3 regions of the Enterobacter sp. UPMP701 genome follow, and region 3 is predicted to be linked to each of the others. Evidence: predicted binding sites of a transcription regulator. Region 3 holds the regulator's gene; each other region holds the start of a gene.
The links. Region 3 encodes PurR, which represses purine synthesis genes. Its sites were predicted from a motif close to CANGCAAACGTTTGCNTG; they were not measured.
Positions count from the first base shown of each region.

Region 1: the regulator PurR is predicted to act here: its motif matches at 2,616-2,633, upstream of gltS (sodium/glutamate symporter).
Region 2: the regulator PurR is predicted to act here: its motif matches at 2,685-2,702, upstream of purM (phosphoribosylformylglycinamidine cyclo-ligase).

Region 1 covers NZ_JBSKJN010000005.1:134,553-140,809, forward strand. The annotation lists gene recG (ATP-dependent DNA helicase RecG) at 1-1,254, shown strand, start outside; gene gltS (sodium/glutamate symporter) at 1,257-2,459, opposite strand; gene xanP (xanthine/proton symporter XanP) at 2,685-4,076, shown strand; gene ACWKXT_RS13680 (AsmA family protein) at 4,196-5,899, shown strand; gene yicI (alpha-xylosidase) at 5,960-6,257, opposite strand, start outside.
Region 2 covers NZ_JBSKJN010000004.1:180,889-187,145, forward strand. The annotation lists gene uraA (uracil permease) at 1-177, opposite strand, end outside; gene upp (uracil phosphoribosyltransferase) at 264-890, opposite strand; gene ACWKXT_RS12415 (6-phospho-beta-glucosidase) at 1,066-2,496, opposite strand; gene purM (phosphoribosylformylglycinamidine cyclo-ligase) at 2,763-3,800, shown strand; gene purN (phosphoribosylglycinamide formyltransferase) at 3,797-4,438, shown strand; gene ppk1 (polyphosphate kinase 1) at 4,643-6,257, shown strand, end outside.
Region 3 covers NZ_JBSKJN010000001.1:526,350-532,606, reverse strand. The annotation lists gene sodB (superoxide dismutase [Fe]) at 1-446, shown strand, start outside; gene ACWKXT_RS02600 (MFS transporter) at 485-1,651, opposite strand; gene cydH (cytochrome bd-I oxidase subunit CydH) at 1,814-1,903, opposite strand; gene purR (HTH-type transcriptional repressor PurR) at 2,201-3,226, shown strand; gene punR (DNA-binding transcriptional activator PunR) at 3,244-4,155, opposite strand; gene punC (purine nucleoside transporter PunC) at 4,270-5,469, shown strand; gene cfa (cyclopropane fatty acyl phospholipid synthase) at 5,768-6,257, shown strand, end outside.

The sequences.
Region 1 (6,257 bases), on a different contig from region 3:
ACTGCCGAAATCGAACGCGATATGGCGCTCGACGTGCCGATGATGCGCCTGGTGCAGGGCGACGTTGGCTCCGGCAAAACGCTGGTTGCCGCACTGGCGGCCCTGCGCGCGATCGCCCACGGTAAGCAGGTGGCGCTGATGGCGCCGACCGAGCTGCTGGCCGAGCAGCACGCCAATAATTTCCGAGCCTGGTTCGCACCGCTCGGGATTGAGGTGGGCTGGCTTGCCGGGAAGCAAAAAGGCAAAGCGCGTCTTGCGCAGCAGGAAGCCATCGCCAGCGGTCAGGTGCAGATGATTGTCGGCACGCACGCTATCTTCCAGGAGCAGGTGCAGTTTAACGGCCTCGCGCTGGTGATTATCGACGAACAGCACCGCTTTGGCGTGCATCAGCGTCTGGCGCTGTGGGAGAAGGGGCTGCAGCAGGGCTTCCACCCGCATCAGTTGATCATGACCGCCACGCCGATCCCGCGCACCCTGGCGATGACCGCCTACGCCGATCTGGATACCTCCACCATCGACGAACTGCCTCCAGGCCGAACGCCGGTGACGACGGTTGCGATACCGGATACACGCCGCAGCGACATCATTGACCGCGTGCGCAACGCCTGTACGCAGGAAGGGCGTCAGGCGTACTGGGTCTGCACCCTGATTGAAGAGTCTGAGTTGCTGGAAGCGCAGGCTGCCGAAGCGACGTGGGAAGAGCTAAAGCTGGCACTGCCTGAACTGAACGTTGGCCTGGTGCATGGCCGCATGAAGCCTGCCGAGAAGCAGGCGGTGATGCAATCCTTCAAACAGGGGGAACTGCATTTGCTGGTCGCGACGACGGTCATCGAAGTGGGGGTGGACGTGCCAAATTCCAGCCTGATGATCATCGAAAACCCGGAGCGTCTGGGGCTTGCCCAGCTCCACCAGCTGCGCGGGCGCGTTGGTCGTGGCGCGGTGGCTTCCCACTGCGTACTGCTCTACAAAGCACCGCTTTCAAAAACCGCCCAGATGCGGTTGCAGGTGCTGCGCGACAGCAACGACGGATTTGTGATTGCGCAAAAAGACCTTGAGATACGCGGCCCTGGCGAACTGCTGGGCACGCGCCAGACGGGTAATGCTGAATTCAAAGTGGCGGATTTACTGCGCGATCAGGCCATGATCCCCGAAGTTCAGCGCCTTGCACGCCATATTCATGAACGCTACCCCGAACAGGCGGCAGCGTTAATAGAGCGCTGGATGCCGGAAACCGAACGGTATTCCAACGCCTGATCTCAGGCAAATATCGGCAGCATCAGGTACAGCTTGATCACCAGCGCGTTAACGATATCAATGAAGAATGCGCCAACCATCGGGACCACCAGAAACGCCATGTGCGATGGCCCGAACCGTTCGGTGATCGCCTGCATGTTGGCGATAGCCGTTGGGGTAGCCCCCAGGCCAAACCCGCAGTGACCCGCCGCCAGCACCGCCGCATCGTAGTTTTTGCCCATCATGCGCCAGGTGACAAACATGGCATAGAGCGCCATAAACAGCGCCTGCACCGCCAGAATCGCCACCATCGGCAGCGCCAGCGAGGCCAGCTCCCACAGTTTCAGGCTCATCAGCGCCATCGCCAGGAACAGCGACAGGCAGACGTTGCCGAGCACCGATACCGCCCGTTCAAACACGCGGTAGAAGCCCATCAGCGCCAGACCGTTGCTCAGGATCACACCGATAAACAGCACGCAGACAAACGTCGGCAGTTCAAATGCGGAACCCGCCAGCCATTGCGCAACCACTTTGCCCGCGGTCAGGCAGATGGCAATCATCGCGATGGTTTCAATCATCACCAGTGAAGTGATGCTGCGGCCAACGTCCGGCTTTTCGAACGCGGTCGGCACCATTTCATCGTCCGGTCTGCCGTTCGGCGTGGTGGAATGCTTCACCAGATAACGCGCTACCGGGCCGCCAATCAGGCCGCCCAGCACCAGGCCAAAGGTGGCGCAGGCCATCGCCACTTCCGTCGCGTTTTCAAAACCGTAGCGCTCGATGAACAGCTTGCTCCACGCCGCGCCGGTGCCGTGACCGCCCGAAAGGGTAATTGACCCCGCCAGCAGCCCCATCAGCGGATCCAGCCCCAGCAGCGTTGCCATGCCGATGCCAATCGCGTTTTGCATCAGCAGCAGCCCCACCACCACAATCAGAAATACGCCGAGCACCTTACCGCCCGAGCGCAGGCTCGCCAGGTTGGCGTTCAGGCCGATGGTGGCAAAGAAAGCCAGCATCAGCGGGTCTTTCAGGGACATATCAAAATCAATTTCCCAGCCCATGCTTTTTTTCAGTATCAGCAGGGCCAGCGCCACCAGCAGACCACCGGCGACAGGTTCAGGAATGGTGTACTTTTTCAGAAAGGAAACACTGTGTACCAGCTTGCGACCAAGCAGAAGAACCAGCGTTGCGGCAACAAGGGTCGACAACGTATCGAGATGAATCATAAAAGGCTCCTGTTATGCGCGTGTTCCATACACACGCGGCGTTATCCTGGGCCGGTTTGCGCTCGTCATGAGCCCCCGGCGCAAAAAGTGTAATTTTTTTTTCCGATGGGTTGTAGAAAACCTGCTCACGGCGGCAGATTTTCTTCCCTTTTTTTGCTGGCAATCGTTTGCTTTTACCAGGTGGTCAGATAAAATGCCCGCTTTTCCACCGTGGAATTGCCGCCGATGTCCGTTAACACTATAGAGTCGCCTGATGCGCAACCGATTGCGCAGAAGCAAAATAGCGAACTGATTTACCGCCTTGAAGACCGACCGCCGCTGCCGCAGACGCTTTTCGCCGCCTGCCAGCATCTTCTGGCAATGTTTGTTGCGGTGATCACCCCGGCGCTGCTGATTTGTCAGGCGCTCGGTTTACCGGCGCAGGACACGCAGCACATCATCAGCATGTCCCTCTTCGCCTCCGGCGTGGCCTCCATTATTCAAATTAAAGCATGGGGGCCGGTTGGGTCTGGGTTACTGTCGATTCAGGGCACCAGCTTTAACTTCGTGGCGCCGCTGATCATGGGCGGCACGGCGCTGAAAACCGGCGGTGCGGATGTTCCAACGATGATGGCGGCGCTGTTCGGCACCCTGATGCTGGCCAGCTGCACGGAGATGGTCATCTCCCGCGTGCTGCATCTGGCTCGCCGTGTGATCACCCCGCTGGTTTCCGGCGTGGTGGTGATGATTATCGGCCTGTCGCTGATTCAGGTGGGCCTCACCTCCATCGGCGGCGGCTACGCGGCAATGAGCGACCATACCTTCGGCGCGCCGAAAAACCTGCTGCTGGCGGGCGTGGTGCTGGCGATCATCATTCTGCTTAACCGCCAGCGTAACCCTTACCTGCGCGTCGCCTCACTGGTGATCGCCATGGCGGCGGGTTATCTGCTGGCGTGGGCGCTGGGGATGCTGCCGGAGAACACCGCGCCGACCAACAGCGCGCTGATCACCGTCCCCACGCCGCTCTACTACGGTCTGGGCATTGACTGGGGTCTGCTCCTGCCGCTGATGCTGGTCTTTATGATCACCTCTCTGGAGACCATCGGTGATATCACCGCCACCTCCGACGTCTCCGAGCAGCCAGTGTCCGGCCCGCTGTACATGAAGCGCCTGAAAGGCGGCGTGCTGGCGAACGGCCTGAACTCGTTTGTCTCTGCGGTATTCAACACCTTTCCGAACTCCTGCTTCGGCCAGAACAACGGCGTGATCCAGTTGACCGGCGTGGCCAGCCGCTACGTTGGTTTTGTGGTGGCACTGATGCTGATTGTCCTCGGCCTGTTCCCGGCGGTAAGCGGCTTTGTGCAGCACATCCCTGAACCGGTACTGGGCGGCGCTACGCTGGTGATGTTCGGGACTATCGCGGCCTCCGGCGTACGCATTGTCTCCCGCGAGCCGCTGAACCGCCGCGCGATCATGATTATCGCGCTGTCGCTGGCCGTCGGTCTGGGTGTTTCCCAGCAGCCGCTGATCCTGCAGTTTGCGCCTGACTGGGTGAAAAACCTGCTCTCTTCCGGCATCGCCGCGGGCGGTATCACTGCGATCGTGTTGAACCTCGTTTTCCCGCCTGAAAAGAACTGATCTCCCTCACGGCAGGCAGTCAATGCCTGCCGTGACATCTAATTACACCATTCCCGCCTTGAGCATTGCGCTCAAATCGTGCATAACTCCCTTATGTTCGTTTTGCGGGATGGAAGACCATGAAATTTATTGGAAAGCTACTCGTCTATCTGCTGATAGCCCTGCTTATCGTCGTGCTGGCGCTGTATATTCTGCTCCAGACCCGATGGGGAGCGGCGCAGGTCAGCAGCTGGATTACGGTGAATACCGACTACGAACTCAGTTTCGACAAGATGAATCACCGCTTTTCATCGCCTTCCCACCTCATTCTGGAAAATGTCACCTTTGGGCGGGACGGTAAACCCGCCACGCTGGTGGCGAAAAAAGTCGATATCGGTCTGAGCAGCCGTCAGGTTACCGATCCGCTGCACATGGACACCATCACCCTGTTCGACGGCACGCTGAATCTCTCGCCTCAGACGGCACCGATGCCTTTCCAGGCCGATCGTTTGCAGCTGAACAATATGGCCTTTAACAGCCCGAATACCGAATGGGATCTGAGCGCGCAGAAGGTCACGGGCGGCGTCAGCCCATGGCAGCCAGAAGCGGGCAACGTGCTGGGTAAAAACGCGAAGATCCAGATGAGCGCCGGTTCGCTGACCCTGAACGGCGTCCCGGCTACCAACGTGCTGATTGACGGCCAGTTGAACGGCAAAGAGGTAGTGCTGAACACCATCGGTGCCGATATGGCCCGTGGCTCGCTCACCGGCTCCGCCCTGCGTAACGCCGACGGAAGCTGGATAATCGACACCATGCGCCTGAACGAGATCCGCCTGCAGAGCGATAAAACGCTGAAAGCATTCTTTGCACCGCTGGCCACCATTCCTTCCCTGCAAATTGGCCGTCTGGAGGTCACCGATGCCCGCCTGCAGGGCCCGGACTGGGCGGTGACCGACCTCGATTTAAGCCTGCGCAACCTGACTCTCAGCAAAGGCGACTGGCAGAGCCAGGAAGGCCGCCTGTCCATGAACGCCAGCGAGTTTATCTACGGCTCGCTGCATCTGTTTGACCCGATTTTGAATGCGGAGTTTTCCCCGCAGGGTATGGCGCTGCGCCAGTTCACTTCCCGCTGGGAGGGCGGCATGGTGCGCACGTCCGGCAACTGGCTGCGCGACGGCAAAGCGCTGGTGCTGGACGATGTTGCCATCGCCGGGCTGGAGTACACCCTGCCTGAAAACTGGAAAACGCTGTGGATGGAGCCGCTGCCGGAATGGCTTAACAGCGTCACGCTGCAAAAATTCGGCCTGAGCCGCAACCTGGTGATCGACATCGATCCCGCCTTCCCGTGGCAGATCACCTCTCTGGACGGCTATGGCGCAAACCTGCAGCTGGCCAAAGATCGCCAGTGGGGCGTCTGGGGCGGCAGCGCAACCCTGAACGGCGCGGCGGCAACCTTTAACCGCGTCGACGTGCGCCGTCCGTCGCTGGCGCTGAATGCAAACGCCGCCACGGTGAACATTACCGACCTGAGCGCGTTTACCGAGAAAGGCATTCTGGAAGCCACAGCGACGGTTTCGCAACTGCCACAGCGGCAGACCACGGTGAGCCTGAACGGGCGCGGCGTGCCGCTCAACGTGCTGCAGCAGTGGGGCTGGCCTGCGCTGCCGATTACGGGCGACGGCAATATTCAGATGACCGCCAGCGGCAGTGTGCAGGCGAATGCCCCGCTTAAGCCGACGGTGAACGGCAAGCTGAACGCGGTGAATATGGATAAACAGCAGGTGCAGCAGACCATGACGGGCGGTGTGGTTTCAACACCACCCTCACCCCAGCCCTCTCCCTGAAAGGGAGAGGGAGCAAACCATTCCCTCACCCCTTTGGGGAGAGGGTTAGGGTGAGGGGAATTAAAGGTGAACCACCACCTCATCCCCCTCCGCTTTCACCACCACGCCCCACTCGCTGCCTGAGTGAGAACCGCCCTTCACGCCACTCACCTTCTGCACGTTGCGCAAGCACACCGACCAGTTTTGCGCGCCTCCCGCGCCGGTAAAGGTCACGACCTCGCCCTGACGTGACGCCTTCAGCGTAAACACCACAGAACCATCCGCCGCAGGCACTTCGCTCACTGCCGTTGCGCCATCGCTCAGGTTGAAGAGCTGGAAGGCCGTCTCCTCGTGCCAGGCGTAGTCCGGCTTCTGGTTA
Region 2 (6,257 bases), on a different contig from region 3:
GAACAGATAAAGCAGCGTACCAATGCCGTTGAACAGCAGCACGGTAGCCGGGTTAATGTGAAACAGGATTGGCACCAGCACGGTTGCGCCAAACATGGCGAACAGATGTTGCAAACTAAGCGGGATAGTCTGTAAAAGCGGCGGTCTTTCACTCACCCCGATAGCACGGCGCGTCATAGTGTTTTCCTCTGAGATGGTTAGTTATGTGTGTTTTATTCAAAAAAAAGCCGACTATCAAAGTCGGCTTAGTTATCGTTATTCGATTATTTCGTACCAAAGATCTTATCGCCGGCATCGCCGAGCCCCGGAATAATGTACCCGTGCTCGTTCAGACCCTGGTCAACAGACGCGGTGTAAAGCTCAACGTCCGGGTGCGCTTTTTCCAGCGCCGCGATACCTTCCGGTGCAGCCACCAGAACCAGCACCTTAATGCTGCTGCAGCCCGCTTTTTTCAGCAGGTCGATGGTGGCGATCATAGAACCGCCGGTCGCCAGCATCGGGTCAACCACCAGCGCCATGCGCTCGTCGATGTTAGAGACCAGCTTCTGGAAGTAAGGCACCGGCTCCAGCGTCTCTTCATTACGGTAGATACCGACCACGCTGATGCGCGCGCTTGGGACGTGCTCCAGCACGCCTTCCATCATGCCAAGACCGGCGCGCAGGATTGGCACCACGGTAATTTTCTTACCTTTGATCTGCTCAACCTGCACCGGGCCGTTCCAGCCTTCGATGGTCACTTTTTCTGTTTCCAGATCAGAGGTCGCTTCGTAGGTCAGCAGGCTGCCCACTTCAGAAGCCAGTTCGCGAAAACGCTTCGTGCTGATGTCATGCTCACGCATCAGGCCCAACTTGTGTTTAACGAGTGGGTGTTTCACTTCCACAATCTTCATTCTCTTTCTCCTCTGAGGTGGCATCCGCAAAAAAATCGCGGGATTATACCGCTTTTTTCGGATTAGACCATACCCATCTTGCTTGACGTACATCAATCAAAAACAAAAATGCCGGAGGCTGGGCTCCGGCTTGGGTGCGGGATTCTGCCGGGTGGCGCTAACGCTTACCGGGCAATTATAGCTGCTCGCCGTTGCTCGCAATCACCTGCTTATACCAGTCGAACGATTTCTTCTTGCTGCGGTTCAGCGTGCCGTTGCCTTCATTGTCTTTATCGACAAAGATAAAGCCGTAGCGTTTTTTCATTTCGCCCGTTCCGGCAGACACCAGGTCGATACAGCCCCATGGGGTATAGCCCATCAGATCCACGCCGTCTTCCACCACCGCTTTTTTCATCTCGCGGATGTGCGCGGAAAGGTAATCGATGCGGTACTGGTCGTTCACCGTGCCGTCGCTCTCCTGCACGTCGATCGCGCCAAAGCCGTTTTCAACAATGAACAGCGGCAGCTGATAGTGATCCCAGAACCAGTTCAGAGAGTAGCGCAACCCGACCGGATCAATCTGCCAGCCCCAGTCGGATTTCTGCACGTACGGGTTGGAGACCAGGCTCTTGCTTTCGTCGTAGTCCAGCGCCGGGTTATCTGCCGTCGCTTTGGTGGCGAAGGACATATAATAGCTAAAGCCGATGTAATCCACGCAGCCCTGCTTCAGCGCGGCTTTATCTTCTTCGGTAATATCCAGCGCGAAGCCCCGACGCGCAAAGTAGTTGAGCAGATGCTGCGGGTACGTGCCGCGCACGTGAACATCGGTAAACCAGTAGCGGCGGTGCATGGCGTTCATCGCCATCATCATGTCGTCCGGCGCGCAGGTCAGCGGGTAGATAGGACACATGGCAATCATGCAGCCGATCTGCAGCGACGGGTTGATCTCGCGTCCCGCCTTCACCGCCAGGGCACTGGCCACCAGCTCGTAGTGCGCCGCCTGGAACATCACCGGCTCGCGGTCTTCGCCCGGCGCATATTTCAGCCCGGAGTTGGTAAACGGCGCAAAGTCTTCGTGGAAGTTGGCCTGGTTGTTGATCTCGTTGAAGGTCATCCAGTACTTCACTTTATGCTGATAGCGCTGGAAAACCACTTTTGCGAAACGAACGAAGAAGTCGATCAGCTTACGGTTGCGCCAGCCGCCGTATTCCGTGACCAGGTGGAACGGCATCTCAAAATGGGAAAGCGTAATCACCGGTTCGATGCCGTACTTCAGGCATTCGTCGAACAAATCGTCATAGAATTTCAGCCCGGCCTCGTTCGGTTCAAGCTCGTCGCCTTTCGGGAAGATACGCGTCCAGGCGATGGAGGTGCGGAAGCATTTGAACCCCATCTCGGCAAAGAGTTTGATGTCTTCTTTATAGCGATGGTAGAAATCGATGGCCTCATGGTTAGGGTAATTTTTCCCCTCCAGCACGCCGTTGGTGATTTCACGCGGCACGCCGTGCGCGCCCGCGGTCATGACGTCGGCAACGCTTACGCCTTTGCCGCCCTCTTTCCAGCCGCCTTCAAGCTGATGTGCCGCAACGGCCCCCCCCCACAGAAAACCTGCTTTGAATCCTGACATTCGCTTTCCCTCATTCTGCGTTATTTTCTGCAAAAACAATTACAGAAACCGGTTTCAGTCCGATGATGTGCAAAGGCGATATTCGTTGCAAGCAGATTGCCGAAACCGGTTTCATTTTCGTGAACGGAGTCAAGTTTGGCTGCATTAACAGATCGCTAAGAAAAAAAGATCCCCGCGCCGAGAATAGGCTCGCAAACGTTTGCCTGGACTGTTAGAATTGCGCCGATTTTTCTTACTAGCTATGCAATCGCGTGGGGATTTAAGCCGTGACCAACAAAACTTCTCTCAGCTACAAAGATGCCGGTGTTGATATTGACGCAGGTAATGCGCTGGTTGACCGAATCAAAGGTGTGGTGAAGAAAACCCGCCGCCCGGAAGTGATGGGTGGTCTGGGTGGCTTCGGCGCACTGTGCGCGCTGCCGCAAAAATATCGTGAACCTGTTCTGGTCTCGGGTACTGACGGTGTAGGCACCAAGCTGCGCCTGGCGATGGATTTAAAACGTCACGACACGATCGGTATCGACCTGGTCGCGATGTGTGTGAATGACCTGGTGGTTCAGGGCGCAGAGCCGCTGTTCTTCCTCGATTACTACGCGACCGGCAAACTGGATGTGGATACCGCAGCCAGCGTCATTAACGGTATCGCCGAAGGCTGTCTGCAGTCCGGCTGTGCGCTGGTGGGCGGCGAAACCGCTGAAATGCCGGGCATGTACCACGGCGAAGATTATGACGTCGCGGGCTTCTGCGTCGGCGTAGTAGAAAAATCAGAAATTATCGACGGCAGCAAAGTGGCCGATGGCGATGTGCTTATCGCGCTGGCCTCCAGCGGCCCGCACTCTAACGGCTACTCTCTGGTGCGTAAAATCCTCGAAGTGAGCGGCTGTGACCCGCTGACCACCGAGCTCGACGGCAAACCGCTGGCCGACCACCTGCTGGCCCCTACCCGCATTTACGTGAAAAACGTGCTGGAGCTGATCGAAAACGTTGACGTTCACGCTATCGCTCACCTGACCGGCGGCGGCTTCTGGGAAAACATCCCGCGCGTTCTGCCGGACAACACCCAGGCGGTGATCGACGAATCCTCATGGCAGTGGCCAGCCGTCTTCAACTGGCTGCAAACCGCAGGCAACGTGAGCTCTCACGAAATGTACCTCACCTTTAACTGCGGCGTGGGCATGGTTATCGCCCTGCCGGCAAGCGAAGCGGATAAAGCGGTTAAGCTGCTGACTGAAAAAGGTGAAAACGCGTGGAAAATCGGTACGATTAAGGCTTCCGACTCCGAACAGCGTGTGGTCATTGAATGAAAAACATCGTGGTGCTCATTTCCGGCAACGGAAGCAATTTGCAGGCCATCATAGACGCCTGCAAACAGAAGAAAATCAATGGCACCATTCGGGCAGTTTTCAGCAACAAGGCCGACGCGTTCGGCCTTGAGCGCGCGCGGGAAGCGAACATTCCCGCGCACGCGCTGGAAGCCAGCCAGTTTGCCGGGCGTGAAGCCTTTGACCGCGAGCTGGTGCAGGAGATTGACGCCTACGCGCCTGACGTGGTGGTGCTGGCGGGCTATATGCGTATCCTCAGCCCGGCCTTCGTCGAACACTACGCCGGTCGACTGCTGAATATTCACCCTTCCCTGCTGCCGAAATATCCCGGCCTGCACACCCATCGTCAGGTGCTGGAAAACGGCGACGAGGAGCACGGTACCTCTGTCCATTTCGTGACCGACGAGCTGGACGGTGGCCCGGTGATCCTGCAGGCGAAAGTGCCGGTCTTTGACGGCGACAACGAAGACGACGTGACCGAGCGCGTGCAGACCCAGGAACATGCCATTTACCCGCTGGTGGTAAGCTGGTTTGTTGACGGGCGTCTGGCGATGCGCGACGGCGCAGCCTGGCTGGACGGCGTGAAGTTACCCCCGCAGGGTTATGCAGCCGAAGAGTAGTTTGTTATGTCGGGTGGCGCTGCGCTTACCCGACGTACACATTGCATTACCCGATATTCCCTTCTCCAACCTTCTAAAATCCCCAACAAAAAAAATAACTGTCATACTTTTCTGGCACTGTTGGACATATCGTGGAAATGCTCGCCATAATAAGGACGAGACGGATTTACCACGTCCTGTGATTGAACTGGAGTGTGAGCTGTAATGGGTCAGGAAAAGTTATATATCGAGAAAGAGCTAAGCTGGTTAGCATTTAACGAACGTGTACTCCAGGAAGCGGCAGACAAAAGTAACCCGCTGATCGAACGCATGCGTTTTTTAGGCATTTATTCCAACAACCTGGATGAGTTCTACAAGGTTCGCTTTGCCGAGCTGAAAAGACGGATCATCATCAGCGAAGAACAGGGCTTAAACTCGCACTCGCGGCATCTGCTGGGCAAAATCCAGTCCCGCGTGTTGAAAGCCGATCAGGAATTTGACGGCCTGTATAACGAACTGCTGCTGGAGATGGCGCGCAATCAAATCTTCCTGATTAACGAACGCCAGCTTTCCGTTAACCAACAAAACTGGCTGCGCCACTACTTTAAACACTATCTGCGCCAGCACATTACCCCAATACTGATCAATCGCGAAACCGATCTGGTGCAGTTCCTGAAGGATGACTACACCTATCTGGCGGTGGAAATTATTCGCGGTGAATCCATCCGTTACGCCCTGCTGGAGATCCCGTCCGACAAGGTGCCGCGCTTTGTGAACCTGCCGCCGGAAACTCCGCGCAGACGCAAGCCAATGATCCTGCTGGATAACATCCTGCGCTACTGTCTGGACGACATTTTTAAAGGCTTCTTCGATTACGATGCGTTAAACGCCTACTCGATGAAGATGACCCGTGACGCCGAATATGACCTGGTGCACGAGATGGAAGCCAGCCTGATGGAGCTGATGTCCTCCAGCCTGAAACAGCGCCTGACCGCCGAGCCGGTGCGCTTTGTCTATCAGCGCGACATGCCGGACGCCATGGTGGAGATGCTGCGTGAGAAGCTGACCATTTCGCGCTATGACTCCATCGTGCCGGGTGGCCGTTATCACAACTTCAAAGATTTTATTGGCTTCCCAAATGTCGGCAAAGCCAATCTGGTGAACAAGCCGCTGCCGCGCCTGCGCCATATCTGGTTCGATAAGTTCCGTAACGGATTCGACGCCATCCGCGAGCGCGATGTGCTGCTCTACTACCCGTACCACACCTTTGAACACGTGCTGGAGCTGCTGCGTCAGGCCTCCTTCGACCCGAACGTGCTGGCGATCAAAATCAACATCTACCGCGTGGCAAAAGATTCCCGCATCATCGATGCGATGATCCATGCCGCACACAACGGCAAAAAAGTCACCGTGGTGGTTGAGCTGCAGGCGCGCTTCGACGAAGAGGCAAACATTCACTGGGCGCGCCGCCTGACGGAAGCGGGCGTGCACGTGATCTTCTCCGCGCCGGGGCTGAAAATTCACGCCAAGCTGTTCCTGATCTCCCGTAAAGAGGGCGATGACGTGGTGCGCTACGCCCACATTGGTACCGGGAACTTTAACGAAAAAACCGCGCGGATTTACACCGATTACTCGCTCTTAACCGCTGACGCCCGCATCACCAACGAGGTGCGCCGGGTCTTTAACTTTATCGAAAACCCGTACCGTCCGGTGAGCTTTGACTATCTGCTGGTCTCGCCGCAGAACTCGCGCCGCCTGCTGTACGATATGATCGACAAAGAGATCGCCAATGCCCAGAAAGGCTTGTCGTCCGGCATCACGCTGAAGCTCAACAACCTGG
Region 3 (6,257 bases):
CCGATTTCGAAGGCAAAACGCTGGAGGAGATCGTCCGCGGTTCAGAGGGTGGAATCTTTAACAACGCCGCTCAGGTGTGGAACCACACCTTCTACTGGCACTGCCTGGCACCGAATGCTGGTGGCGAACCTGCCGGTGTACTGGCAACCGCCATCAACGCCGCATTTGGCAGCTTTGCGGAGTTTAAAGCGAAGTTTACCGATGCAGCCATCAAGAACTTCGGTTCTGGCTGGACGTGGCTGGTAAAAGAAGCGGATGGCAAACTGGCTATCGTGTCCACCTCTAACGCGGGCACCCCGCTGACCACCAGCGCTACGCCGCTGATGACCGTGGACGTGTGGGAACACGCTTACTACATTGATTACCGTAATGCGCGCCCGAACTACCTGGAACACTTCTGGGCACTGGTAAACTGGGACTTTGTGGCGAAGAACTTCGCCGCGTAAGGATCACGCAGAAGGGGTTACCCTTCTGCGTTTTTTGCTTATTCAGCCGTACAAACCGCTTCTGGCTGTTTACGACCGGACATCATCACCAGCAGCAGGCCGAGCGCGGCAATAATCGCCCCCATCACCGGCACAAAACTGTATCCCAGGCCACCTGAAATCACGGCGCCCCCGGCGGCAGCCCCCAACGCATTGCCGAGATTGAACGCCCCGATATTCACGGAAGACGAGAGACCCGGCGCTTCATGGGCGACGCGCATCACGCGCATCTGCAGCGGTGGAACCACGGCGAAGGTGGCAGCTCCCCAGACGACCATCGCAATCGCCGCGCCGAATTCATTCCGCGCCAGCCACGGGATCGCAATCATGATGACAATCAGCAGGGTTAAGAACCCCTTCAGCGTCCCGCTCACGGAACGGTCGGCAAATTTCCCGCCGAGATAGTTGCCAATTGAGAAGCCGACGCCAATCAGCACCAGCATCGCGGTAACAAAGAGTGGCGTTGCGTGGGTAATGTCGTGCAAGACCGGCGAAATGTAGGTGTAGAGGGTAAACATCGCCCCTGCCCCCAGCACGGTGGTCAGCAGCGCGGAGAGCACCTGCGGACGCATCAGCACCGCCAGCTCTTTACGCACTTCCGGACGTTCGCCGGCGCTGCCTTTCGGCAGGGAGAAGAACAGTGCCACCATCGCGACCACGCCCAGCCCGGCCGTCGCCAGGAAGGACATCCGCCAGCCGATCGCTTCACCCAACCAGGTTGCCGCCGGTACGCCGCCAATGTTGGCAATCGTCAGCCCCATAAACATGGTCGCCACGGCGCTTGCCTGCTTGTGTTTCGGCACAACGCTCGCGGCCACGACCGACCCGAGCCCAAAGAACGCGCCGTGGTTGAGGCTGGTCAGAATGCGCGACAACATCAGGGTGGTGTAGTCCGGCGAAATGGCCGAAAGCACATTGCCGAGGGTGAAAATCGCCATCAGGAAAATCAGCGCATTGCGGCGCGCGCGGTGCGAAAGCAGAAGCGTCATCAGCGGCGCTCCCACCATCACTCCGATAGCGTAGGCGCTGATTAGCATACCGGCGGCCGGGATCGAGACGTCCACGCCCCGGGCGATAACAGGCAGTAACCCCATCGGGGAGAATTCAGTGGTGCCAATCCCAAAAGCGCCAATCGCCAGGGCCAGCAGGGGAAAATTGATTTTCATGCGTCAACTCCGGATGCCGTGTCATGTGGTGACACAGAACAAAGAAGCGGAAAGCATGACATCAATCACAAAAAATGAGAAGTTAACAAAATGGCAAAAGATTTTTGCCAGAGAAGTAACAATCAGGAGATCGGGAGGGAGAAGGCTCTCCCCCCGCGTAAATCAGTGCAGCGCAGCCGTCAGGCCAGCCGCGACAATCAGAGCCAGCACAATAACGGTGGTGAACAGCGAAAACTTCAGATCGGAACTCATCAATTTTTCTCCTTTTAATCCCCCCACGAAAAGTGAGCTTGCTCATTTTTGCACAATTTAGCTCAAAAATCTTCCTGGATTTAAGCTGATAAACACTTTAGCTCTTCCCCTTTTCATCAAGATAGGCCAAAATTCCACGCTAAATTTATTAGCGTACCGGCCATTGACCCCCTCCTGACGTCCCGTGTCGTTTTCCTGGCGTACCGCAATCCAAAATTGCGAGATAAGGGTGAGAGAAGGCAAACGTTTACCTTCAAGTTTTTCAGGAGTTTAGGATATGGTCTGGAGTGACATTTAATGGCAACAATTAAAGACGTAGCAAAACGCGCAAACGTTTCCACTACAACCGTATCACATGTAATTAACAAAACCCGCTTTGTGGCGGAAGAGACGCGCAACGCCGTCTGGGCTGCGATCAAAGAGCTGCACTACTCACCGAGTGCGGTTGCGCGTAGCCTCAAGGTTAATCACACCAAGTCTATTGGTCTGCTGGCGACCAGCAGCGAAGCGGCCTATTTTGCCGAGATCATTGAAGCGGTAGAGAAAAACTGCTTCCAGAAAGGCTATACCCTGATTCTGGGCAACGCATGGAATAGCATAGAAAAACAGCGTGCCTATCTGTCGATGATGGCGCAAAAGCGCGTGGATGGCCTGCTGGTGATGTGCTCCGAGTACCCGGAATCCGTACTGTCGATGCTGGAAGAGTATCGCCATATCCCTATGGTGGTGATGGACTGGGGCGAAGCGCGCGCCGACTTCACCGATTCCGTCATCGATAACGCCTTCGAAGGCGGTTACATGGCGGGCCGTTATCTGATCGAACGCGGCCACCGCGAGATTGGCGTAATCCCGGGTCCGCTGGAGCGCAACACCGGTGCGGGCCGCCTGGCCGGATTTATGAAAGCGATGGAAGAGGCGCTGATTACCGTGCCGGAAAACTGGATCGTGCAGGGTGACTTTGAGCCGGAATCAGGCTACCGCGCGATGCAGCAGATCGTCTCCCAGCAGCACCGTCCGACCGCCGTCTTCTGCGGGGGCGACATCATGGCCATGGGTGCACTCTGCGCCGCAGACGAGCTTGGCCTGCGCGTCCCGCAGGATATTTCCGTGATCGGCTATGACAACGTGCGCAACGCGCGCTTCTTCACGCCAGCGCTGACCACCATTCACCAGCCGAAAGATTCGCTGGGTGAAACGGCCTTCAATATGCTGCTGGACAGGATCGTCAACAAGCGTGAAGAGTCGCAGTCCATTGAAGTTCATCCACGCCTCATCGAGCGCCGCTCCGTTGCGGATGGTCCTTTCCGCGACTACCGTCGTTAATCTTCTTCCGGGGCCAGTCAGTCTGGCTCCCGTAACCATTCCCGGTTAAGCGTTTCGCTGTCACCCAGATAATCCAGCAGCCAGGCCATAGCGGGTGAGACATCATTTTGTTGCCAGGTGAGACAGCAGGCCGCATCCGGGAACGGGTTCTCCAGCGTTAGCTCTATCCACTCTCCGGTGTCGATACGCGGACGCGCAAAATGGGCGGGCACCATGCCTACGCAGAGTCCGGCACTGAGGCACGTCGCCGACGATCCCCAGTCAGGGGCGACAACCCGCCGCTGGTTGTCCAGCAGCCATGTAATTCGCTTCGGCAGTGAACGGGAGGTATCCTCCAGCACCAGCGACGGCCAGCTGCGCAGCGTATCGTCGCTCAGCGGCCCTTCCATCGCCGCCAGGGGATGATCGCTTGCCACCACACATTTCCAGCTCAGCATCCCCATATCGCGAAAGGCGTAACGTCCCCCGACGGGGATCGCCTGGGTCGCGCCAATCGCCATCTCTACCCTGCCGTCCGCCAGCGCATCCCAGACGCCGTTGAACACCTCCTGCGAGACCCGCAGTTCAACGTCAGAGAAATGCCGATAAAAATCGACAATCATCTGCCGGGTGCGCTTGGGCTTAACGATGTTATCCACCGCAATGGAAAGGTGTCCCCGCCAGCCGTTCGCGATCTGCTGACACTGCTCGCGGGTGATCTGCATTTTTTTGATAACAGAACGCCCTTCTTTCAGAAACCACGCCCCTGCGGGCGTTAATTCCACATCACGATGCCGCCGTTCAAACAGCGGAACCGCCAGCCATTCTTCAAGCTGACGTACCGTATAGCTGATAGCCGAAGGGACGCGGTGCAACTCCTGCGCCGCAGCGCTAAAGCTGCCGTTACGCGCGACAGCATCGACCACTTCAAGAGAATAATCTGACCACATTTTCTGCCTGCAAAAAATTTGAATTCACCCGCCAAATATTAGCGTTTCACAAGCGGCTTTGCACTCCCTACACTCAGCGCCAATGTATACCTGCCTCCTCAGGAGAATAAAATAGTGCAACCCAGGAAAGGATTTTTAGTCTGGCTCGGCGGCTTAAGCGTGCTGGGCTTTTTGGCCACCGATATGTACCTGCCGGCCTTCGCCGCGATGCAGGAAGATTTGCAAACGCCTGCCGCGGCCATCAGCGCCAGCCTGAGTTTGTTCCTCGCCGGTTTTGCTTTCGCACAGCTGCTCTGGGGACCGCTCTCGGATCGCTTTGGTCGTAAACCGGTATTGCTGCTGGGGCTGGCCATTTTTGCCGTTGGCTGTCTGGGGATGTTATGGGTGCGCGATGCTACCTGGCTGCTGGTGCTGCGGTTTGCTCAGGCGGTCGGCGTCTGTGCCGCTGCCGTGACCTGGCAGGCGCTGGTCACCGACTACTACCCGGCAAACCGCACAAACCGTATTTTCGCTACCATTATGCCGCTGGTGGGTCTCTCACCTGCCCTCGCCCCGCTGCTGGGCAGCTGGATCCTCGCGCACTTTGACTGGCAGGCTATCTTTGCCACGCTGTTTGCCATCACGCTGGTGCTGATGCTGCCTGCGTTCGCTCTCAAGCCAGCGCATAAAAAAGAGGCGCATGCTGACGCGAAGCCGATTACCTTCACCTCCCTGCTGAGCGCAAAAGCATATCGCGGCAACGTTCTGATCTATGCCGCCTGTTCGGCGAGCTTCTTCGCGTGGCTGACCGGTTCGCCCTTTATTCTGCATGATATGGGCTACAGCCCGGCGGCCATTGGTCTGAGCTACGTTCCGCAGACCATCGCGTTCCTGGTGGGCGGGTACGGCTGCCGCGCGGCGCTGCAAAAATGGGAAGGCCAGCAAATGCTGCCGTGGCTGCTGGTGCTGTATGCGTTGAGCGTCATCGGGACCTGGGCCGTTGGCTTTATTCCGGGCGCGGGTCTTGCCGAAATATTGATTCCATTCTGCGTGATGGCCATCGCGAACGGGGCGATCTACCCTATCGTTGTGGCGCAGGCGCTGCGTCCGTTCCCGCAGGCGACAGGCCGCGCGGCTGCGCTGCAGAACACCCTGCAACTGGGGCTGTGCTTCCTGGCAAGCCTGGTGGTCTCCGCGCTGATTGCCACGCCGCTGCTGACAACAACCAGCGTGATGCTGGTCACCGTCGCGCTGGCGGCGTTGGGTTATCGCATGCAGGCCTCCGCGCAGCGCGCGCAGGACGAGAGCACGCAGGTAGAAACCTCGCATGCCTAATCGCACCAGAAACTATGTTAATTTTCAGTGATTAGGTTGCTAAGAATTTTCTATTGAATCACCAAATTTTGAGGCCTATACTAAATTTGGTTCGATTAAATACGATAAATATTAAGTGTTAACGGGAGCCGGAGTGCTCCCGTTTTACCATGGAAGGCATTTCGGCAAGGGTTATCTCCCTTCCTCTGTTCTACGTCGGATACTAGCCTCGCGGTGTTTACCGTGAGATTTCTCACAAACCAAAAAAAGCGTCTACGCTGTTTTAAGGTTCTGATCACAGTAGGGTGATGGAGAAGCTATGAGTTCATCGTGTATAGAAGAAGTCAGCGTTCCGGACGATAACTGGTCCCGGATCGTCAGTGAACTGTTAGGTCGAGCAGGCATCACTATCAACGGATCATCCCCATCCGATCCTCAGGTTAAACATCCCGACTTTTTTAAACGCGTATTGCGCGAGGGGTCGCTTGGCCTGGGAGAAAGCTATATGGACGGCTGGTGGGAGTGCGAGCGGCTGGATATCTTTTTCGCCAGCGTGTTGCGTGCCGGTCTGGAAAAACAACTCCCTCGTAATATCAAAGACACCCTGCGTGTCGCTTCTGCCCGGCTATTTAATCTGCAAAGTAAAAAACGCGCGTGGATCGTTGGCAAAGAACACTACGATCTTGGCAACGACCTGTTCAGCCGCATGCTGGACCCTTTCATGCAATATTCCTGCGCTTACTGGAAAGAGGCGTCGACGCTTGAAGAGGCTCAGCAGGCCAAACTGCGCCTGATCAGCGAGAAACTGC